Regions from separate parts of the Arthrobacter woluwensis genome, predicted to be linked through region 1. Evidence: riboswitches for the same ligand, from Rfam matches in the RefSeq annotation. Region 1 holds a riboswitch; each other region holds the start of a gene.
What was found. A riboswitch is a leader RNA that binds a small molecule or an ion and turns the genes downstream of it on or off. The one in region 1 is predicted to bind S-adenosylmethionine.

Region 1 (6,341 bases):
CCGTCGTCGGCGCGCGCCCAGGCCAGGTGACGGGGCCACGCGCCGCCGCACGGAAGTGTCCGGAGCAGCCGCTCCTCCCCTTCCTCGCGCGCGACGACGGCGAGCGTGTCGCTCCCGCGCACGCCCACCACGAGTGCCCGCTCACCGGAGCCGGGGTGGCCGGTGATCTCACTCGGATAGGCCTGCTCGTGACCGGGAGCCAACGCCACGGGCTCACCGGCCAGGGCCCACGACCCGTTCTCGGCGCGGACGGCACGGTGGAGTGCGGCGTCGAGTTCACCGACCACCCAGAGCACCACCGCCCCCTTGCTGGCGCCCTCGCCGACCCCAGCCGCGGGCTCCTCCAGGAGCAGATGCCGCGGTCCGGTGCCGGGCGGGAGGTCCAGCCCGCCCACGAGCTCCGGACTGTCCTCACCCAGGAGGTATTCGTCGACCCGGTCCCGGCCCAGGTCCGCCACGAGGAAGCGGTCCTCGCCCAGCGCGAGGGTCGAGTGGGCATGGGGCCCTTCCTGACGGTCGGCCACCGGGCCGGCGCCGTCCTGTCCCGCGCCCTCCTGTCCCACGGTCCACAGCGGTTCGGTGCCCCACGGACCGTCCAGCGGAAGACCGGAGACCGTCCCGGAGCCGTAGTTCGCGACGAGGAGCAGCCCGCCGGCCAGGCCGAGGTGACACGGCGACGACCCGCCGCTGCTCACCCGGGCCTTGACCGCGAGGGTCTCCGGGTCCAGCTCGACCACCTGGCCGGCGTCGAGCTCCTCCACGGCGAAAAGGCGGCCGCCCGGCCCGCACAGCAGGAACGACGGGTTGCGCACGCCAGAGCTCGTGGCCAGCACCGTCAGCTCCCCGGCCACCGGGTCGACCGTCACGCGCTGCACCCCGGAACCACGGCCGGAACCGTCCTCGGTGTAGCTGCCGAGATAGAGAGGGATGTTCATCGTTCCTCCGTGGGGTAAGGCATCATGGGGATATGACTTCTCCTGCACCGGACGGCATCGACACCATCGAGATCCGGGATTCGATGATCCGCCTGGGTCAGCTTCTCAAGCTCTCCTCCCTCGCCGACGACGGCGTGGAGGCGACCGAGCTCATCAAGAACGGGCTGGTCAAGGTCAACGGCGACATCGAAGACCGCCGGGGCCGTCAGCTGACGACGGGCGACGTGGTGACGGTCAACGGTCAGAGCGTCCGCGTCATCGCTGCGGGCTGAGCACCTCGAAGCCGAGGAATTCGGCGACGTGCCCCACTTCCTGAGGGCTGATGCCGTGCCACACGCCGCTGTACTGCACCTTGGTGGCGCGGGCCTTGCCGAGCAGCCAGGCCGCGGTGAAATCGACCTTCTCGCGCGGGATCACGGGGTCCTGCGGATCGCGGCCCCAGAAGAAGGGCGTGCTGCCGTCGAGCTCCGCGTCCCGGAACCAGTCGGTGCCACCCTCGACGGCGAAACCTGACAGCCCCACGATCGCCGCGAAGTCCTGCGGGCGGCGGCGCCACATGCTGGTGGCCATCGCCATGCCCATGGAGAACCCCAGAAGGCTCACGGAGGTGAACTCCTCGCGCACCCCGTCCAGCCACTCGAGGACGTAGTCGGTCGCGGCCTTGACGGCGTCGAAGGAGTAATCGAGGGATCCGGTGAGCGGGAACCAGGTGAACCCCGGCCCCATCGTCAGGGGCGCACGCACGCTCGCGACCACGAATTCGTCCGGGAGCTGATCCGCCAGCCCGAACAGGTCCGCCTCGTTGGCGCCGTAGCCGTGCAGAAGCACCAGCAGAGGCCGGCCCTGCCGCTGATCTTCGGGGACGGACCAGAGGACGGTGGGTGCGGGGAAGGCGGGGGCGTCAAGACTCATGGCTCGTATTCTGCCATCACGGCCTGATCGGCCCGGCCGAAGAGGGCGGCGCGTTCCGGAAGCTACGGTGGCGTAACCGAGCCGCCCGGGGGCATGATGGGAAGAATGAGCGACTCCTCTCAGTTATCTTCAGGGCCAGTATTTCCCGCGCCGGCTTCCTCTCCTCAAGTTCAGCAGGAGAGCGACGGCGGCCACCCGTGGTCCCGGTACGTGGCCCTCGGCGACTCCTTCACGGAGGGCATCGGCGATCCCGAGCCGGCGAGCCCGGGCGGCCACCGCGGCTGGGCGGACCGCGTGGCGGAGGAATTGAGCGCCGGACACCCGGACTTCGCGTATGCCAACCTCGCCATCCGCGGGCGTCTCCTGCAGCAGATCATCGATGAGCAGGTGGACCCCTGCCTGGACCTCAAGCCGGATCTGATCACCATCTCCGCCGGCGGCAACGACCTCATCCGTCCCGGCGGCGATCCCGACGCCCTCGCCAACACGCTGGACGCCGCCGTCGGCCGTCTCGCCTCCGAGGGCGCCACGGTGGTGCTGTTCAACGGCCCGGACACGGTGTCGACCGTGTTGAGCCCGCTCCGCGGCAAGGTGGCCATCTACAACGAGAACCTGCGCACCGTGGCCGCGCGGCACGACGCCGTGATCGCGGACATGTGGTCGCTGCGGCAGCTCGCCGGCTCGCAGTACTGGGACCAGGACCGCCTCCACTTCTCGCCCCTCGGCCACCACACCATCGCGACGATGGTCCTGGACGCCCTGAACGTCCAGCACACTCTGGAACCGCTCTCCCCCAAGCCCATGCCGGAGAAGACGTGGCGCACCGCTCGCACCGAGGACTTCCTGTGGGCACGCGAGCACCTGTTCCCGTGGGTCCTGCGCCGCCTGCGGCACCAGTCGTCGGGCGACGGCATCCAGCCCAAGCGCCCGGTGGCGGGGCCGGTGTTCCTGCCGGGTCAGGAGCTCTGACTCAGGACGCCGCCGGGGCCTGATCGTCCGGGGCCTGGTCGTCCGGGTCCAGATCCGGATCCAGGTCCCGGGGCGCGCCGGGCTTCCGGAACGCGATCCTCATGTGATCGCTCGTGAGGAAGTCGGCGATGCCGATCATGATGAGGCTGAACACGATCTGCTCGGTCACCATCCACAGCGGATACAGCCCGGGGATCGCGGCCATGACGAGCGTGACCACGGGGAAGATCTGCGCGAACAGCCGGAGCCGCTGGTACGCCCAGTACCAGCCCTTGGTCGCGCGCCACGCGAAGTAGAACAGGGTGGCCGTCATCCCGAGCACCACCACGGTGCGCATCCAGACGGCGAACGGCACCGGCTCGCCGCTGCTCGACAGCACCAGCGCGACGACGACGGCCCCGACTCCCAGCACGAGCTCCAGCACCAGGAGCCACAGCACCCAGGTGAAAGCGCGCCGCGTCTTCGGATGGAGCCGCTGCCGCTCCCCGATGCGGACGCCGGCCTGGCGGCCTCCGGCGATGCGGTCGAGACGGAGCAGCAGGTTTTCCAGAGCCATGACGGGATTATCCCATCCGGACCTGCGGAGATCCCCTCAGCGACTGCTCCATAGGATGTCGTTTTCCCCGGATTTCGCGGCGGAATGACTTCCTATGGAGCAGTCAATGGGTTGTGAGGGCCGGATGGGTTGTGAGGGCCGGATGGGAATCTGGAGGCGGGGTTGAGAATGCCGGATAGGCCCGCCTCAGGCGAAAAGCGTCCGGCCGAGCAGCGCGCCGAGCTGGCCCGCTTCCGTGAGGAAGCCGTCGTGGCCGATCTCCGAGGCGATCCGGTGCACCGTGACGTCTCCGGGCAGGGCCGCGGCGAGGGCCTCGGACTGCCGGGGCAGGTAGAGCCGGTCGGACTCCACCGCGGCGACGAAGAACTCGACCGGGCTGTCCGCCAGCGCCGCCTCGACGCCGCCGCGGCCGCGGCCGACGTCGTGGCTCATGAGCGCTTCCGTCAGCGCGATGTAGCTGTTGGCGTCGAAACGGCGGACGAGCTTGCCGCCCTGATGGTCCAGGTAGCTCTCCACCTGGTACCGGCCCCGTTCGGCGAGGGCGGAGGCGTTGAGCGGCGACTCGCCCTCCTGGGGTTTGCGGCTGAAGCGGGCCTCGAGCTCCGCCTCACTGCGATAGGAGATGTGCGCGATCCGGCGCGCCAGGGCCAGGCCCGCCTCGGGCGCCGGGCCGTCGTAGTAGTCGCCGTCGCGGAAGGCCGGGTCCTGGCGGATGGCGAGGGTCTGCGCCTGGGCCAGGGCGATCTGCTCGGCGGTGCTGTGGGCGCCGATCGCGATCACCGCGCACTTGCGGACCCGCTCGGGGAACCCCGCGGCCCATTCCAGCGCCCGCGCGCCACCCATGGACCCGCCGACCACCGCGAACCACTGCCGGATGCCCAGCTGATCCGCGAGCCGCGCCTCGGCGACCGCCGCGTCGCGGAGCGTGATGAACGGGAACCGGGAACCCCACGGTTTGCCATCGGGGGCGGGGCTGGACGGCCCCGTGCTGCCGTTGCAGCCGCCGATGATGTTCACGGCCACCACGAAGAACCGGTCCGTGTCGATCGCGCGGCCCGGGCCGACCAGTCCGTCCCACCAGCCCTCCTCGTCCGTGTCACCCTGTGCGACGTGCGCGCTTCCCGTGAGGGCGTGCTGGATCAGGACCGCGTTGCCGCCATCGGGCGCGAGCGTCCCCCAGGTCTCGTACGCGAGGGTGACGTCCGGCAGCTTCCCGCCGGCCTCCAGCTCCAGCGGCCCGACGACGGCGGTGCGCTGCACACCGTGGCGCGCGTCGGCGTCGCGCTCCTCGCGGGTGGTGGTGTCCCGCGCAGTGGACAGTGGACGGGATGCAGCGATAGTCATGGGGCCTCTATTCCTGAGCTTGCCCGCGCCGGCCGGCGCTGGGCCGAGTCTTCACCCGGGGCACCCCACCGCAGGAGGAGGGTTGCCGGCCAGCGAACCGGGGTTTGGCGCTGGCACTCGTGACTCTCGGACCAGTGTAAAGGATCGGAAGAGGCCGTTTCTGAAGATGACGCTTCATGAGACAGGCTCTCGGGATTTATGTTCGCCCAAGTGGCAGCAAGGGCCGCGCATTCCGAAGAATGCGCGGCCCGTGGATGTCCCGCGGATGCCCCGAGGGGCTCAGACGGCGGCCTTCGCGGCCCGGAAACCGGCGTCCAGATCGGCCAGGATGTCGTCGATGTGCTCGATGCCCACTGCGAGACGGACCAGACCCGGGGTGACGCCCGCGGCGCGCTGACCGGCCTCGCTGAGCTGGGCGTGCGTGGTGGACGCCGGGTGGATGACGAGGGAACGGACATCGCCCAGGTTCGCCACATGCGAGTGGAGTTCCAGCGCGTCCACGAACGCCTTGCCGGCTTCGAGTCCGCCGGCGATCTCGAACGCCACCACGGCGCCGATGCCGTTCGGACCGTACTTGCGCCCCCGCTCGTACCACGGGCTGCTCGGCAGGCCTGCGTACGCGACGCGTTCGACGTCGTCGCGCGCCTCCAGGAACTCGGCGACCTTCAGCGCGTTCTCCACGTGGCGCTCGACGCGGAGGCTCAGCGTCTCGAGGCCCTGCGCGATGAGGAACGCGTTGAACGGGCTGACGGCGGATCCAAGGTCACGCAGCAGCTGCACGCGGGCCTTCAGGATGTAGCTGAGGTTGGCGCCCAGCGCACCGTCCGCGCCGAGGTCGCGGGCGTAGACGAGTCCGTTGTAGCTCTCGTCCGGGGTGTTGAAGCCCGGGAACTTCTCCGGGTCCGCGCCGAAGTCGAACTTGCCGGAGTCCACGATCACACCGGCGATCGCGCTGCCGTGACCGCCCAGGTACTTGGTGGCCGAATGCACCACGATGTCCGCGCCCCACTCGAGAGGCCGGATGAGGTACGGGGTGGCAAGGGTGTTGTCCACGATCAGCGGGACGCCGGATTCGTGCGCCACGGAGGCCACGCCCTCGATGTCCAGGATGTCCTGCCGCGGGTTGGAGACGACCTCGGCGAAGAAGAGCTTGGTGGTCGGCCGGACGGCGGCGCGCCAGTGGTCCAGATTGTCCGGGTCCTCGACGAAGGTGACCTCGATGCCGAACTTCTTCAGGGTGTTGGCCAGGAGGTTGTAGGTGCCGCCGTACAGGCTGGGGCTGGCCACCACGTGGTCACCCGCCTCGGCCACGTTGAGGATGGCGAACGTCTCCGCGGCCTGGCCGGAGCTGAGCAGCAGGGCCGCCAGGCCGCCTTCGAGGCTGGCGATGCGCTGTTCGACGGCGTCCTGCGTCGGGTTGCCGATGCGGGTGTAGATAGGGGCCAGTTCGGCGAGCGCGAAGCGGTTGGCGGCGCTCTCGGCACTCGGGAACACGAAGGACGTGGTCTGGTAGATCGGCAGGGCCCGCGCGCCGGTGACGGCGTCCGGCTCCTGTCCGACATGGATCTGGCGGGTTTCGAAGGACCAGTTGTTGGTCATGGCTTTCCTTAGATTTCAAGGGCCAG
Region 2 (6,341 bases), 2.2 Mb from region 1:
GTTGACTCAAAGCTATCCGGATCGTGCACGAACCGTCGATGGGTAGGGGTACCCATGGAGTGCTCCCCATGGCCCAGACCCGATGCGGGGTCAGTTGATGCCGCATGATCGCCGATCGCGCGGCATCAACTGACCCCGCATTCCAGGGGGCTAGCCCGCCAGCGCCTGCTCGAAGTCGCGGATCAGGTCGTCCACATCCTCCAGCCCGACCGACAAGCGCACCACACCGTCACCCAGCCCGATCGAGGCCCGGCCTTCCGGACCCATGGCGCGGTGCGTCGTCGTCGCCGGATGAGTGATGAGGCTCTTGGAGTCGCCCAGGTTGTTCGAGATGTCCACGATCTTCAGGCCGTTGAGCAGCGTGAACGCCGCGTCCTTGGCCGTGCCGCCGGGAAGCGGCGCGAGCTCGAACGTCAGCACGGTGCCGCCCGCGCTCATCTGCTGTTTCGCCAGTTCGAACTGCGGGTGCGAGGGCAGCAACGGATACTTCACCCAGGTCACCCCGGGCTGCCGTTCGAGCCACTCGGCCAGCTTCAGAGCGGAGGCGGACGAGTGCCGCACGCGCATGTCCAGCGTCTCCAGGCCCTTCGTCAGCACCCAGGCGTTGAAGCTCGACAGCGACGGCCCCGTGTGCCGCATGAGGTTCTTCACCGGCCCGTCGATGAACTCCTTGGTCCCGAGGATCGCGCCGCCCATGACGCGCCCCTGCCCGTCGATGTGCTTGGTCCCGGAATACACGACGACGTCGGCCCCCAGATCCGTGCAGCGCTGCAGCATGGGGGTGGCGAAGACGTTGTCGGCCACCACGGTGGCGCCCGCGGCGTGCGCGAGCTCGCTGACCGCGGCGATGTCCACGATCTCCTGCATCGGGTTCGACGGCGATTCGAAGAACACCGCCTGCGTCGGCACGGACAGGGCCTCGCGCCACTGCTCCAGATCGGGCCCGTCGACGAACACGGTCTCCACGCCCCAGCGCGGCAGGATCTCGTTCAGGATCACGAAGCAGGAACCGAACAGCGACCGCGCCGCGACCACGCGGTCCCCGGCGGCGAGCAGCGCGCCCAGGGCCGTGAACACCGCGGACATGCCGGACGCCGTCGCGAAGCACGCCTCGGTGCCTTCGAGCAGCCGCAGCCGCTCCTGGAAGGTGGCGACGGTCGGATTGCCGTAGCGCGAGTACACGAAGCGCTCGTCCTCACCGGTGAAGGCGCGTTCGGCGGCCTCCGCGGAGTCGTAGACGAAGCCCGAGTTCAGGAACAACGCCTCGGAGGTCTCGTAGAAGCCCGTGCGGTCCAGCCCGCCCCGGACGGCCTGCGTGGCCGGCGACCAGGACGCGGCCTCAGGATTGAACGCCATGCCTCACGCCCCGATGGTGGTCGGCAGGCCGCTGTTCTTCCAGCCGTTCACGGTGCGCTCCCCGAAACGGTCCGGGACGCCCTCGAAGCCTTCCAGGACGTTGTACGAGGACCAGCCCGCCGCCGTCGCGGCTTCGGCCGCCGCGATGGAGCGCTGCCCGGAGCGGCACAGGAACACGAGCTCCGCGGTGCCCGCCTCCGGCGCCTGCTCGGCGAGCTCCGTGAGGAAGCCCTGGTTCGGCGCGCCACCGGCCAGGTTCCACTGGATGAACAGGGGGTCGCCGGACGGGGCCTTCGGACGGCCGATGTGCGCCCACTCCGCCTCGGTGCGCACGTCCACGAGGATGGCGCCGTCCTTGAGCTTGTTCCAGGCCTGCTGTGGCGTCAGGTCACCCGCGTAGCTCACAGGGCACCGCCGTAGGGGGCGAAGCCGGTGGCGGGGACGGCGTACGGGTCGACGACCGGGGCCGGCGGCGCGGGCGGCGCGTAGGGCAGGACGACGGCCTGGGCCGCGATCACCGTCTCCCCGTTGAAGGTCACGGACGGGCTCCCGTAGAGGATGTACCCATCGGCCAGGGCGGCGGAGACCCGTTCGCAGAATTCGCGGGTGTCCGGGCCGGTCAGGAGGCGGTAGGGCAGGCGGGCGGGCGTCTCGGCCGTCACGTCCTGGGGCGCGACGGCGGGCGCGGCGGCAGTGGCCTGCTCGGCGGCGGGGGCGGTCGCCGTCGTCGTGGCGGCCTTCGCGGGGGAGGCCTTGGCGGCTGCCGGCTTGGCGGCCGCGGCCTTCGTGGTGCGCGGAGCCCGGGTGGCGGGCTTGGCCGCGGTGCTCCTGGGCGTCGTGGCCTTGGCGGCGCCGGCGGTTCCGGCAGGGGCGGACGTGGGTTCTTTGCGGGCAGGCAAGTGGGGCTCCTTCGCGCTTGCAGTTGACACATGCCGAGTAGTCACCTGAGGCACCCCGCCGCGTGTGGAGGGTTGCCGACCGGTCAGTCAGGGCTTGTCACCGGTGCTCGTTACTCTGCAAAAAATCTAGCACCAGGCCCCGGGGAGAAGTGTGACGGGAGGCTTCATCTTCTGTCATGAACCGGGCGGATTCGCTCACGGAAACAGCACCCACGGAAACGTGGTTCACCCCGGGAAATTTCAGGGGGTGAACCACGTTTCCGTGGGTGAACGCGCAGGACCGGCCGGCGCTCACTCCTCCGGCTCGTGGGTCGCGGCGCCGGTGGCCACGGAGTCGACCACCAGATCCTGCGTCGCCGGTCCCTGGAGCACCGTGCCGTCCGGGGCGAACCGGGACCCGTGCAAAGGGCAGTCCCAGCTGCGTTCGGCGTCGTTCCAGCGCACGATCCCGCCACGGTGCGTGCACACGGCGGAGAGCCTGCACGTGCGCCCGCCGACCGTGGAGACGGCCTCGGGTCCGTCGCCGTCGTGCGCCACCACGCCGTGGCCCTCCCGCGGCACCACCTCGTGGGCGTCCGGCGGCGAGAGGAAACGGGAACTGACCCAGTCCTTGGCCCAGTCGACGGCGACCGCGGCGTTCTGCGCGAGTCCGGACCTCAGGCCGGGGCTGGTGGCCGAACGGTCCCGCAGCCTCTCGGCCCACGGCATCCGACCGCCCAGGATCTCGGCACTCAGGGCCAGCCCGGCCGCCATGCCGGTGCTCATGCCCCACTTGTCGTACCCGGTGGCCACGAAGATCCGGCCTCCGCCGAACGGCATCGGTCCGATGTAGGGCAGACGGTCCGCGGAACGGTAGTCCTGGCCGGACCAGGTGTGGGTGACCTCGGCTCCGGGGAAGTGGTGCCGGCCCCAGTCGAGCAGTTCGTCCAGGCGGGCCTGGGGCGAGGGTTCCTTGCCCGTCGCGTGACCGTTGCCTCCGATCAGGAGGAGGTCGCCGCCGTCGTCGTCCGGGGCGCTGCGGAGCGACCGCGCTGGCGTCTCGACGGAGAGGTACATGCCCTGCGGGACGGGCGTGCCCGGAGGCAGCCGGAGTGCCGCGGCGTAGGACTGCGAGGGGTGGAGCCGGGCGAAGTAGCCGCCGCGGTCCAGGAACGGAATGCCGGTGGCGAGGACGGCCCGGTCCGCGAGGAGCCGGCCGCGGGACGTCCGGAGGATGAGGCCTTCCTCCTCCTGCTCGATGTCGTGGACGCGGGTGCCCTCCAGGAGCACACCGTCGTGGGCGAGGAAGTCCCGGGTCATGGCCTCCAGGACGTCCATCGGGTCGAACTGCGCCTGGTCGTCGAGGCGGAGTGCGGCCGTGATCGGGAACGGCAGCTCCGTGGCCGCGACCTCAGCCACGGCCAGCCCGGCGTCCCGCGCGGCCTGGAACTCGGCGCCCAGCTGCCGCGCGCCGTCGTCGGTCACGGAGAAGACGTAGGCGTCACGCCGCTGGAAGGGGACGCCCTGTTCCTCCAGGAATCGGAGGAGCCAGGCCTGACCCTCCCGGTTGCCCTCGACGTAGGCCTCCACCAGACTCAGCGGATGGCGGTCACGCAGCGCGGACAGCCGGGTGCCCTGCAGGAGGCTCAGTTTCGCGGTGGTGTTGCCGGTGGTGCCGGAGCCGACGGCGCGGGCCTCCACGATCGCGACGCGCTGGCCGCCACGGGCCAGCAGCAGCCCGGTGGCCAGTCCGCTCAGTCCCGCGCCGACGACCACGGTGTCGTAGCGGGCCTCCGGAATGAATTCGCCGGCTCCCTCAATCGGTGGCCGGTCCAGCCAGAGTGACGTCATGGTGTTCCCCTTCCTCGATCGGATGGAACCACCGTCACCGGGTGATGCGCCGTGCTCCCGACGGCGGCGGCGGGGCGTCGCCCCTCCCTTCCACGCTAGGCCGGGGCCGGGGAATCCAACACCCCCTCTGTGGGCGGGCTCTGCCAGGGGCGCTGACGGAAGCGCCCCCGGAAACGTGGTTCACCCCGGGAAATTTCAGGGGGTGAACCACGTTTCCGTGGGTGAAGGCGCGGGAACCGGCCGGCCCGGCGCTGCGCCCGTCAGTCGAGCGTGACGACCACCTTGCCGCGGACGTGGCCCTCCTCCAGCAGCCGGTAGGCGTCCGCCACCTGTTCCACGGGGAAGGTCGCTTCGAGGGGCAGGACCAGGGAACCGTCGGCGAGGCCCGCCGCGATGCGCTCCAGCGCGCCCGGACCGGCATCCCCGCCACCGGTCGCGATGAACCCGCCGTCCTGATGGCCGTGCGCGGCGATCGCGGTGATGCGCTCCGCGGGGACACCGAAGCCCTGCGCCACGGTGATCACTTCGGTGCCGTTGAGGTCAGCAGCGGCAGTGGGCGTGCCGATCTCCGCGACGCGGTCCGCCAGGCCCGCGCCATACGTGACGGGCACGGCGCCGAGTCCGCGCAGGAATTCGTGATTGCGTTCGGACGCTGTCCCGATCACCGTGGCTCCGGTCGCGACGGCGAGCTGCGTGGCCAGAACGCCCACGCCTCCCGCGGCCCCGCCGATCAACACGGTGTCCTCCGGCGTCAGCTTCAACTGGTCGATCGCGGCGGCAGCGGTCCGTCCGGCGATGTCCAGGGTCGCGGCCAGCTCATCGGAGAGTCCGTCCGGGGTGCGGTGCAGTCCGCTCGCGGGGACCAGGACCGAAGTCGGCCACCGCTTCGTGCCGCTTGCCGCCGAACACCCGGTCGCCCACGGCGAAGCCCGTGACGCCCTCGCCGAGTTCGTCGATTTCGCCGGCGAAGTCGTTGCCGACGCCGGAGCCGGGAGCTCCGCCGAACGCCTCCGCCGCGGGGCCGCCGTGGAAGATCTTGAAGTCGACCGGGTTCAGACCGGCGGCCGCGACGCGGACACGGACCTCGCCCGGGCCCGGCTGAGGCACCTCGCCGGCGACCAGCTGCAGGACCTCGGGTCCGCCGAACTCTTCATACCGCACTGCACGTGTCATGGTGATTCCTCGCTTTGCGCTGTCGGCGTCGTCCCGGTCACCTCTCGCGTGAGGGGCCGGTCCGGCGCACTGTTCTCACTGATGCTGTTCCCACTGATGCCCCGTGCAACGGGACTCGCGACGACGGCATTCCGGATGCGACGTCAGATGACGGGGAAAGGGCTCGGGCGCGGGTCCGACAGGGCGCGTGCGGGGTCAGAGGGCGCGTAACTCTACTGCGGCAGCGGGGTGGAGAAGGCGCCCAGCTCGGAGAGGAGGTCGGTCAGGCGGGCCAGGCCGCCGTCGTCGTCCGAGCCGCCGACCTCTTCGCGGGCGGCGGGCGAGGTGAACATGGCGATGGCCTCGAGGCGGCAGCCGCCGCCGGGCAGTTCGAGGAAGTCGAGGACTTCGAGGACGGGGCCGTGCGAGTCGGCCTCCGCCTCCACCGTCTGCACGATGCGCCACGGCTCGGAGACCTCGTGGAAGGAGCCGTAGAAGGTCCAGTCGTCCCCGCCGGCGCCCACGGAGTAGCTCCAGGATCCGCCGGTGCGGGCATCCCAGCGGCGGAACCGCAGTTCGACGCCGTCCGGCACCAGCCAGCGGGCCAGCCAGAGCGGGTCGGTGTGCGCGCGGAACACGGTCTCAACGGGCGCGTCGAACTCCCAGACCCTGTTGATGCCGCGCAGGCCCTGCCATTCCTCGAGCTGCCGGATGCTCTCCACCTGTTCGTCCTCCTTGTTCTCCTGGAAGTCTGCGGCGGCCGTCATCCAAGGTCAACGACAGCCCTCATCGGGCGGCACAATTCGTCACCGGCGTTCATCCCGGGTCATGCGGCGCAATCCCGGGACTGGTTGACTGGAGTGATGATCCGCGCCATGACCACTGCAGACTTCCGTGCCGTCCAGGACCTGGAACGTGCCGCCGGCGAACTCTTCCGGCAGGCCGGGATGGCCTCGATCGCCGACGACGAGCCCTTCAGTGACGCCGTACTGGCCACTTTCGCGGCGTCCGGCTGGGCGTGGGTGCTGACCGTGCCGGCCGGCGGGGTTGCGCCGGTCCCCGGCGTGGAGGACGCCACCGTCGAAGTGGCTGGCTACGCCGTCG
Region 3 (6,341 bases), 1.3 Mb from region 1:
GGGCGGCGACTTCGCCGACACGAGCGAACTGGCTCCGACGGTCGCAGCGCTGTGCGCCCTGGCCGACTCGCCGTCGCGCCTGAGCGGCATCGCTCATCTGCGCGGTCACGAGACCAACCGGCTCGAGGCCCTCGTCACCGAGATCCGCCGGATGGGTGGCGACGCGGAGGAGACCGCCGACGGCCTGATCATCCGGCCCGTCCCTCTGCACGGCGCCGTCCTGGACAGTTATGCAGACCATCGCATGGCCACCGCGGGCGCCATCTGGGGTCTGGCCGTGCCGGGGACGTTCGTGGAGGACATCGCCACCACCGCCAAGACCATGCCCGATTTCCCCGCACTCTGGACGGCCATGCTGGACGGACGCGCAGGGGACACGGAGCAGATCTCGCCCGCCGGCACTCAGGCTGGCTCCTGACGTGGGGCAGGGTCAGTCCGGTCGTTCCCTGTCCTCCTGGGATGAATCCGATGTCCGGCTCCGGCCGAGCAAACGAGGGTCCCGGCCCCGCACGAAAGACCGCCCGAGCCACTCGGATGCGGTGATCGGGCGCATCATCACCGTGGACCGCGGACGCTACACCGCCGTCCTGGACGAGGGGACGCCGCAGGAGCGGACGGTGATCGCGGCGCGGGCGAAGGAGCTCCGGCGCAACCCGGTCGTGGTCGGCGACTTCGTGGCCCTCGTGGGCGACGTCTCCGGAGATCCCGACACGCTGGCCCGGCTGGTCCGCATCGAACCCCGCAAGACGCTTCTGCGGCGCAGCGCGGACGACACCGACCCGGTGGAGCGCGTCGTCGTCGCCAACGCGGACAAGCTCGTGGTCGTGGTCGCGGCCGCGAACCCCGAGCCCCGCACCGGCTTCATCGACCGCGCCCTCGTGGCCGCGTACGACGCCGGGATCGAGCCGATCCTGCTCATCACCAAGGCCGACGTGAAGGACCCCGCCGAGCTGCTGGCGAACTACCAGGCCCTGGATCTCAAAGTCATCATCAGCCGCACCACGGAGGCGGGAGCCAGCGGGATCGACGCCCGGAGCGCCGACGGCGGTTCCGCCTCCCTGCTGGGCACCGCCGTCGAGGAACTGCGGGAGGAGCTCGACGGCTCCGTCAGCGTCCTCCTGGGGCACTCCGGCGTCGGCAAGTCGACCATGGTCAACGCCCTGACGGGATCCGAACGGGCCACCGGACAGGTCAACGCCGTCACCGGCCGCGGACGCCACACGTCCAGCTCCGCCCTGGCACTCCAGATGCCGGGGGCGCGGCCCGGAACGTGGATCGTGGACACTCCCGGCGTCCGGTCCTTCGGCCTCGCCCTGGTCGATCCCGAACGCATCCTGCAGGCGTTCCCGGATCTGGCGCCCGGCACCGAGGCCTGCGAGCGCGGCTGCAAGCACGGCGCGCAGGCGATCGGCTGCGGCCTGGATGCCTGGGTGGCCGAGGGACACGCCGGGCCCGCCGGAGCCTCGCGGCTGGAGTCGCTGCGCCGGGTGCTGGACGCCGGAACGCAGGAGGAACGCGAGGCCAAGGAGCTCGGCACTCCCTGACGGCGCGGTCACGTCCACGCCCCGGATGAGCTGGGATGCGTGCTTTGTGGGTACGGTTTAACCCATGATGGACTCCTCCCAGAACTACACCGATGACCTCCGGCTTGCCCATGTCATGGCGGACCAGGTGGATGCCCAGACCATGGCGCGCTTCAAAGCCCAGGATCTGAAGGTCGAGACCAAGCCGGATCTGACACCGGTGAGCGATGCGGACCGGAGCGCCGAGGAGTACATCCGCGCCCAGCTGTCCCGGGCCCGGCCTCGGGACTCCGTCATCGGCGAGGAGTTCGGCACCACGGGCCACTCCTCCCGCCGCTGGGTCATCGATCCGATCGACGGCACCAAGAACTTCGTGCGCGGCGTGCCCGTCTGGGCCACGCTGATCGCCCTCATCGAGGACGATCAGGTGGTGGTCGGCGTCGTCAGCGCCCCCGCCCTGGGCCGCCGCTGGTGGGCCTCCAAGGGCCATGGCGCCTACACGGGCCGTTCCCTCGCCTCGGCCACCCGGCTGAAGGTGTCCGACGTCCACCGCCTCGAGGACGCCTCCCTCTCCTACTCCAGCCTGGGCGGCTGGAAGGAACTCGGCCTGCGGGACGAGTTCCTCGACCTCCACGACACGGTCTGGCGCACCCGCGCCTACGGCGACTTCTGGTCCTACTGCCTCCTGGCCGAAGGCGCCGTGGACCTCGCCTGCGAGCCGGAGCTGAACCTCTACGACATGGCGGCGCTCGTGCCGATCGTCACCGAGGCCGGTGGCCGCTTCACCTCGCTCGACGGGCAGGACGGCCCGTTCGGCGGCAACGCGGTGGCCAGCAACGGCATCCTGCATTCAGAGTTCCTCCGGAGGCTCAATCCCGGGCTGGACGATCTGCTGCAGGCCCCCTGAGCAGGTCATATTCCACGTAATATTGGCGGCGCGTTCCTTCGGGGACGCGCCGCTGTTTTACTCTCGTAATCAGGTCACGAGTGCCAGCGCAAAACCCCGGTTTGCTGGCCGGCAACCCTCCAGACGCGGTGGGGTGCCCCGGGTGACGACCAGGCCGGCCACAGAAAGTGGTGCGGCAAGCGCGGTGCCCGCCTGTGCGGGCCCCTCCACGATGCAGAGGTCCAGCATGTCCGTCAACACCCTCGCCCCCCGCTCCACCGCCGCCGGAACCGGTCGCGCCCACGCGCCGTCGTTGGCCGCCAATCCGTTCGCCGCGGTCACCGGCGCGGAGATCCAGGCCCCGCTCATCCAGGGCGGCACGGCCCGGTACGCCAATCTCGACTACGGCGCCTCCGCCCCCGCGCTCAGCGTGGTCTCGGCCTACCTGAACGAGATCCTGCCGTACTACGCGAGCGTGCACCGCGGCGCCGGCTACGCCTCGCAGATCAGCACCTCGGTGTACGAGAATGCCCGGGAGATCGTGCGCGACTTCGTGGGCGGACGTCCGGATGACCTGGTGATCTTCACGCGCAACACCACCGATTCGCTGAACGTGCTGGCGGGCTGCCTCCCCCAGCGCCAGGGCGAACAGGCCGGCGACGTGCTCTACCTGGACATCGAGCACCACGCCAATCTGCTCCCCTGGCAGCGGGTCGGTCACCGGAGCCTCGTGGCGCGGGAGACCATCGCGGCCACCGTGGAGGCCCTCCGGGAGGAGCTCGAAGCCGGCGGTGTCGCCCTCCTGGCCGTGACGGGCGCTTCCAATGTCACCGGTGAGATCCTGCCGATCGCCGAGCTCGCCGCCTTGGCGCACGAGTACGGCGCCCGGATCGTCGTGGATGCCGCCCAGCTGGCGCCGCACCGCCGGATCGACATCACCGCGCTCGACGTCGACTTCCTCGCCTTCTCCGGCCACAAGCTGTACGCGCCGTTCGGCGCCGGAGTCCTGGTGGGCCGTGCCGATTGGCTCGACGCCGGGACTCCCCACCTGCTCGGCGGCGGCGCCGTGCGGGAGGCCCGCCTCGATTCGGTCGTCTGGACCACCGGACCGGCCCGGCATGAGGGCGGCTCCCCGAACGTCCTCGGCGCGGCCACCCTGGCCCGGGCGACCCAGGTCCTGGCATCCCTCGACCACGACTCGTGGCAGCAGCACGAGGCGGACATCCGCCGCCACCTGGAGGACGGTCTCGCCGCCCTGGACGGCGTCACCGTGCACCGCATCTTCAGCGATTCCACCGACTCGATCGGCGTGGTGAACTTCTCCGTGGAGGGTTACGACGCCGGCCTCGTGGCTGCTTACCTCTCCGCCGAGCACGGGGTGGGACTCCGGGACGGCAAGTTCTGCGCCCACCCGCTGCTCAAGCGGCTGGGCCTGCCCGCCGGATCGCTCCGGGCCAGCTTCGGTCTGGGGTCGCGGCTCGAGGACGCCGAGTGCCTCATCGAGGGGATCCGGCAGCTGCGCGAACGCGGTCTCGGCTGGGACTACGTGGTCGACGCCGGACGCTGGGTTCCCGCGAACGATCAGCGCAGCTACCCGCACTGGGCGCCGAACACCCCCGGCACGGCGGGCGCCGCGCCCTGCACCACCACGGACTGATCCTCTGACGCAGCACGTCCGGTCGCACAGGGGCCGGCGCGTCCGCCCCCTGTGCGACCCTTAAACGGCAAGCCGCCCCGCGCTCCGCGGGCGGATCCCGTCATCGTCCAGGAGTCAGCATGTCAGCCCGTCACGTGTCGCCGCCCGGTGGTCCCCGCATGGACACCACCACCCGCCGGGAGATGGGCCGCGCGTTCGAACAGGGCGGGGAGCACTACGCTCAGGTCCGGCCTTCGTATCCGGCGGAGTCAGCTGCATGGTGCGTGCCGGACGGCGCGCGATCGGCCGTGGACCTGGGAGCGGGCACCGGCAAATACACCGCGCTGCTCGTGGATCTCGGCCTGGACGTGACGGCCGTGGAGCCCTCCGCCGACATGCTGGCCCAGCTGCATGCGGAACTCCCCGGCGTCGCGACCGTTCAGGGAACGGCGGAGGCCACGGGGCTTCGTGCGGAGAGCGCCGATCTGATCGCGGTGGCCCAGGCCTGGCACTGGTTCGATCCTCTCGCCGCGAGCGCGGAGGCCCTCCGGGTCCTGCGGCCGGGCGGGACCCTCGCACTGATCTGGAACCAGCTGGACACGTCCGTCCCGTGGGTGCACCGGCTGTCCCGCATCATGCACGCCGGTGACGTCATCAAGCCGCACTTCGTGCCCGCCGTCGGGCCCGGCTTCACCGAGCTCCAGGCCGCGGTGATCCCGTGGCAGGACCGGGTGACGCCGGAGGATCTCCTGGAGCTGACCAAATCCCGGAGCTACTACCTGCGGGCGTCCGCCCCCACCCGGGAGAAGGTCCTCAGCAACCTCGAGTGGTACCTCTGCGAGCATCTCGGACATCGCCCCGGGGAGATCCTCACCCTCCCCTACCGCTGCTACGCGTGGAAGACCACGCGGCGCTGACGGTCACACTTGCGCCGAGAGGTCTCCGAGCCTAGAGTTTTAGGCAAGCCGAAATTACCTGGTTCGGCTCGCCTAAAGGAGGATGAGATGAAGACCGAGCTGTCCCCAGGAGTCGTCGCACCACGCCGCGGCGCGGGAATCCTGCTGCTCGGGCCGGCCTTCGTCGCCGCCATCGCCTATGTGGACCCGGGCAATGTCGCGGCCAACCTGACCGCGGGCGCCCAGTTCGGCTATCTGCTGGTCTGGGTCCTCGTGGCCGCGAACATCATGGCCGTCATGGTCCAGTACCAGTCCGCCAAGCTCGGGCTGGTCACCGGACGCTCCCTCCCCGAACTCCTGGGGCAGAGGTTCCCCACGTGGGGCCGGCGGCTCTTCTGGCTGCAAGCCGAGACGGTGGCCGTCGCCACGGATCTCGCGGAGGTGGTCGGCGGCGCCATCGCCCTCAACCTGCTGTTCGGCATCCCGCTGCCCCTCGGCGGCATCATCATCGGCGCGGCGTCCATGGTCCTGCTCCTGATGCAGAACCGGCGGCGCCAGCGCAGCTTCGAGAACGCGATCATCGTGCTGCTCGCCGTCATCACAGTGGGGTTCCTGTGCGGTCTGATCGTGAGCCCGCCCAGCGCCGGCGGTGTGCTCGGAGGCCTGGTGCCCCGCTTCCAGGGCACCGAGTCCGTGATGCTGGCGGCGAGCATGCTCGGTGCGACCGTCATGCCCCACGCGATCTACGTGCACTCCGCGCTCTCCCGGGACCGGCACCGCCCGGTGGGTGGCCCGGAACCGGACGACCGGGCTCTGAGCCGCCTCATCCGGGCCACCCGCTGGGACGTCGTCTCCGCCCTGGCCATCGCCGGCGCCGTGAACATCGGCATGCTGCTGCTCGCGGCCTCCGCCCTGAGCGGCCGGGAGGGCACCGACAGCATCGAGGGCGCGCACGCCGCCATCACGACGACGCTCGGCCCGGTCATCGGCGCGGTGTTCGCCGTCGGGCTGCTCGCCTCGGGTCTCGCCTCCACCGCGGTCGGGTCCTACGCCGGCGCCACGATCATGGGCGGCCTGCTCAAGGTGCAGATCCCGCTCCTCCTGCGCCGGGTCCTCACCCTCATCCCCGCCGTGATCATCCTGGCGGTCGGCATGGATCCCACCCAGGTGCTGGTGCTGAGTCAGGTCGCCCTGAGCTTCGGCATCCCCTTCGCCCTGATCCCGCTCTTCCTGCTCAGCCGGGACCGCCGCGTCATGGGCCGTCACGCAGACCATCCCGCGCTCCAGGTGGCGGCCGCCGTGAGCGCCCTCCTCGTGATCGTCCTGAACGGCGTGCTGATCTGGCTGACATTCGTCCCGGGCGGCTGAGGAGTCGCGGCTCCGGCGCGACGGCGGCCGAC

Region 2: it holds a riboswitch for S-adenosylmethionine, as region 1 does, so the genes downstream of both, QFZ52_RS16180 (DUF1737 domain-containing protein) here and metX (homoserine O-acetyltransferase MetX) in region 1, are expected to answer to the same signal.
Region 3: it holds a riboswitch for S-adenosylmethionine, as region 1 does, so the genes downstream of both, QFZ52_RS10105 (aminotransferase class V-fold PLP-dependent enzyme) here and metX (homoserine O-acetyltransferase MetX) in region 1, are expected to answer to the same signal.

The regions. Positions count from the first base shown of each region.
Region 1 covers NZ_JAUSXR010000001.1:924,791-931,131, reverse strand. The annotation lists gene QFZ52_RS04085 (lactonase family protein) at 1-935, opposite strand, end outside; gene QFZ52_RS04080 (RNA-binding S4 domain-containing protein) at 968-1,207, shown strand; gene QFZ52_RS04075 (alpha/beta hydrolase) at 1,191-1,847, opposite strand; gene QFZ52_RS04070 (SGNH/GDSL hydrolase family protein) at 1,953-2,816, shown strand; gene QFZ52_RS04065 (hypothetical protein) at 2,818-3,372, opposite strand; gene metX (homoserine O-acetyltransferase MetX) at 3,559-4,716, opposite strand; SAM riboswitch class IV at 4,727-4,841, opposite strand; gene QFZ52_RS04055 (bifunctional o-acetylhomoserine/o-acetylserine sulfhydrylase) at 4,996-6,315, opposite strand.
Region 2 covers NZ_JAUSXR010000001.1:3,109,594-3,115,934, reverse strand. The annotation lists gene QFZ52_RS14320 (O-succinylhomoserine sulfhydrylase) at 151-1,356, opposite strand; gene QFZ52_RS14315 (rhodanese-like domain-containing protein) at 1,360-1,761, opposite strand; gene QFZ52_RS16180 (DUF1737 domain-containing protein) at 1,758-2,255, opposite strand; SAM riboswitch class IV at 2,264-2,370, opposite strand; gene QFZ52_RS14305 (FAD-dependent oxidoreductase) at 2,547-4,085, opposite strand; gene QFZ52_RS14300 (zinc-binding dehydrogenase) at 4,346-4,846, opposite strand; gene QFZ52_RS14295 (alcohol dehydrogenase catalytic domain-containing protein) at 4,902-5,258, opposite strand; gene QFZ52_RS14290 (SRPBCC domain-containing protein) at 5,471-6,004, opposite strand; gene QFZ52_RS14285 (GNAT family N-acetyltransferase) at 6,113-6,341, shown strand, end outside.
Region 3 covers NZ_JAUSXR010000001.1:2,211,900-2,218,240, forward strand. The annotation lists gene aroA (3-phosphoshikimate 1-carboxyvinyltransferase) at 1-418, shown strand, start outside; gene rsgA (ribosome small subunit-dependent GTPase A) at 420-1,544, shown strand; gene hisN (histidinol-phosphatase) at 1,609-2,430, shown strand; SAM riboswitch class IV at 2,503-2,618, shown strand; gene QFZ52_RS10105 (aminotransferase class V-fold PLP-dependent enzyme) at 2,657-4,066, shown strand; gene QFZ52_RS10110 (class I SAM-dependent methyltransferase) at 4,186-4,962, shown strand; gene QFZ52_RS10115 (Nramp family divalent metal transporter) at 5,050-6,309, shown strand.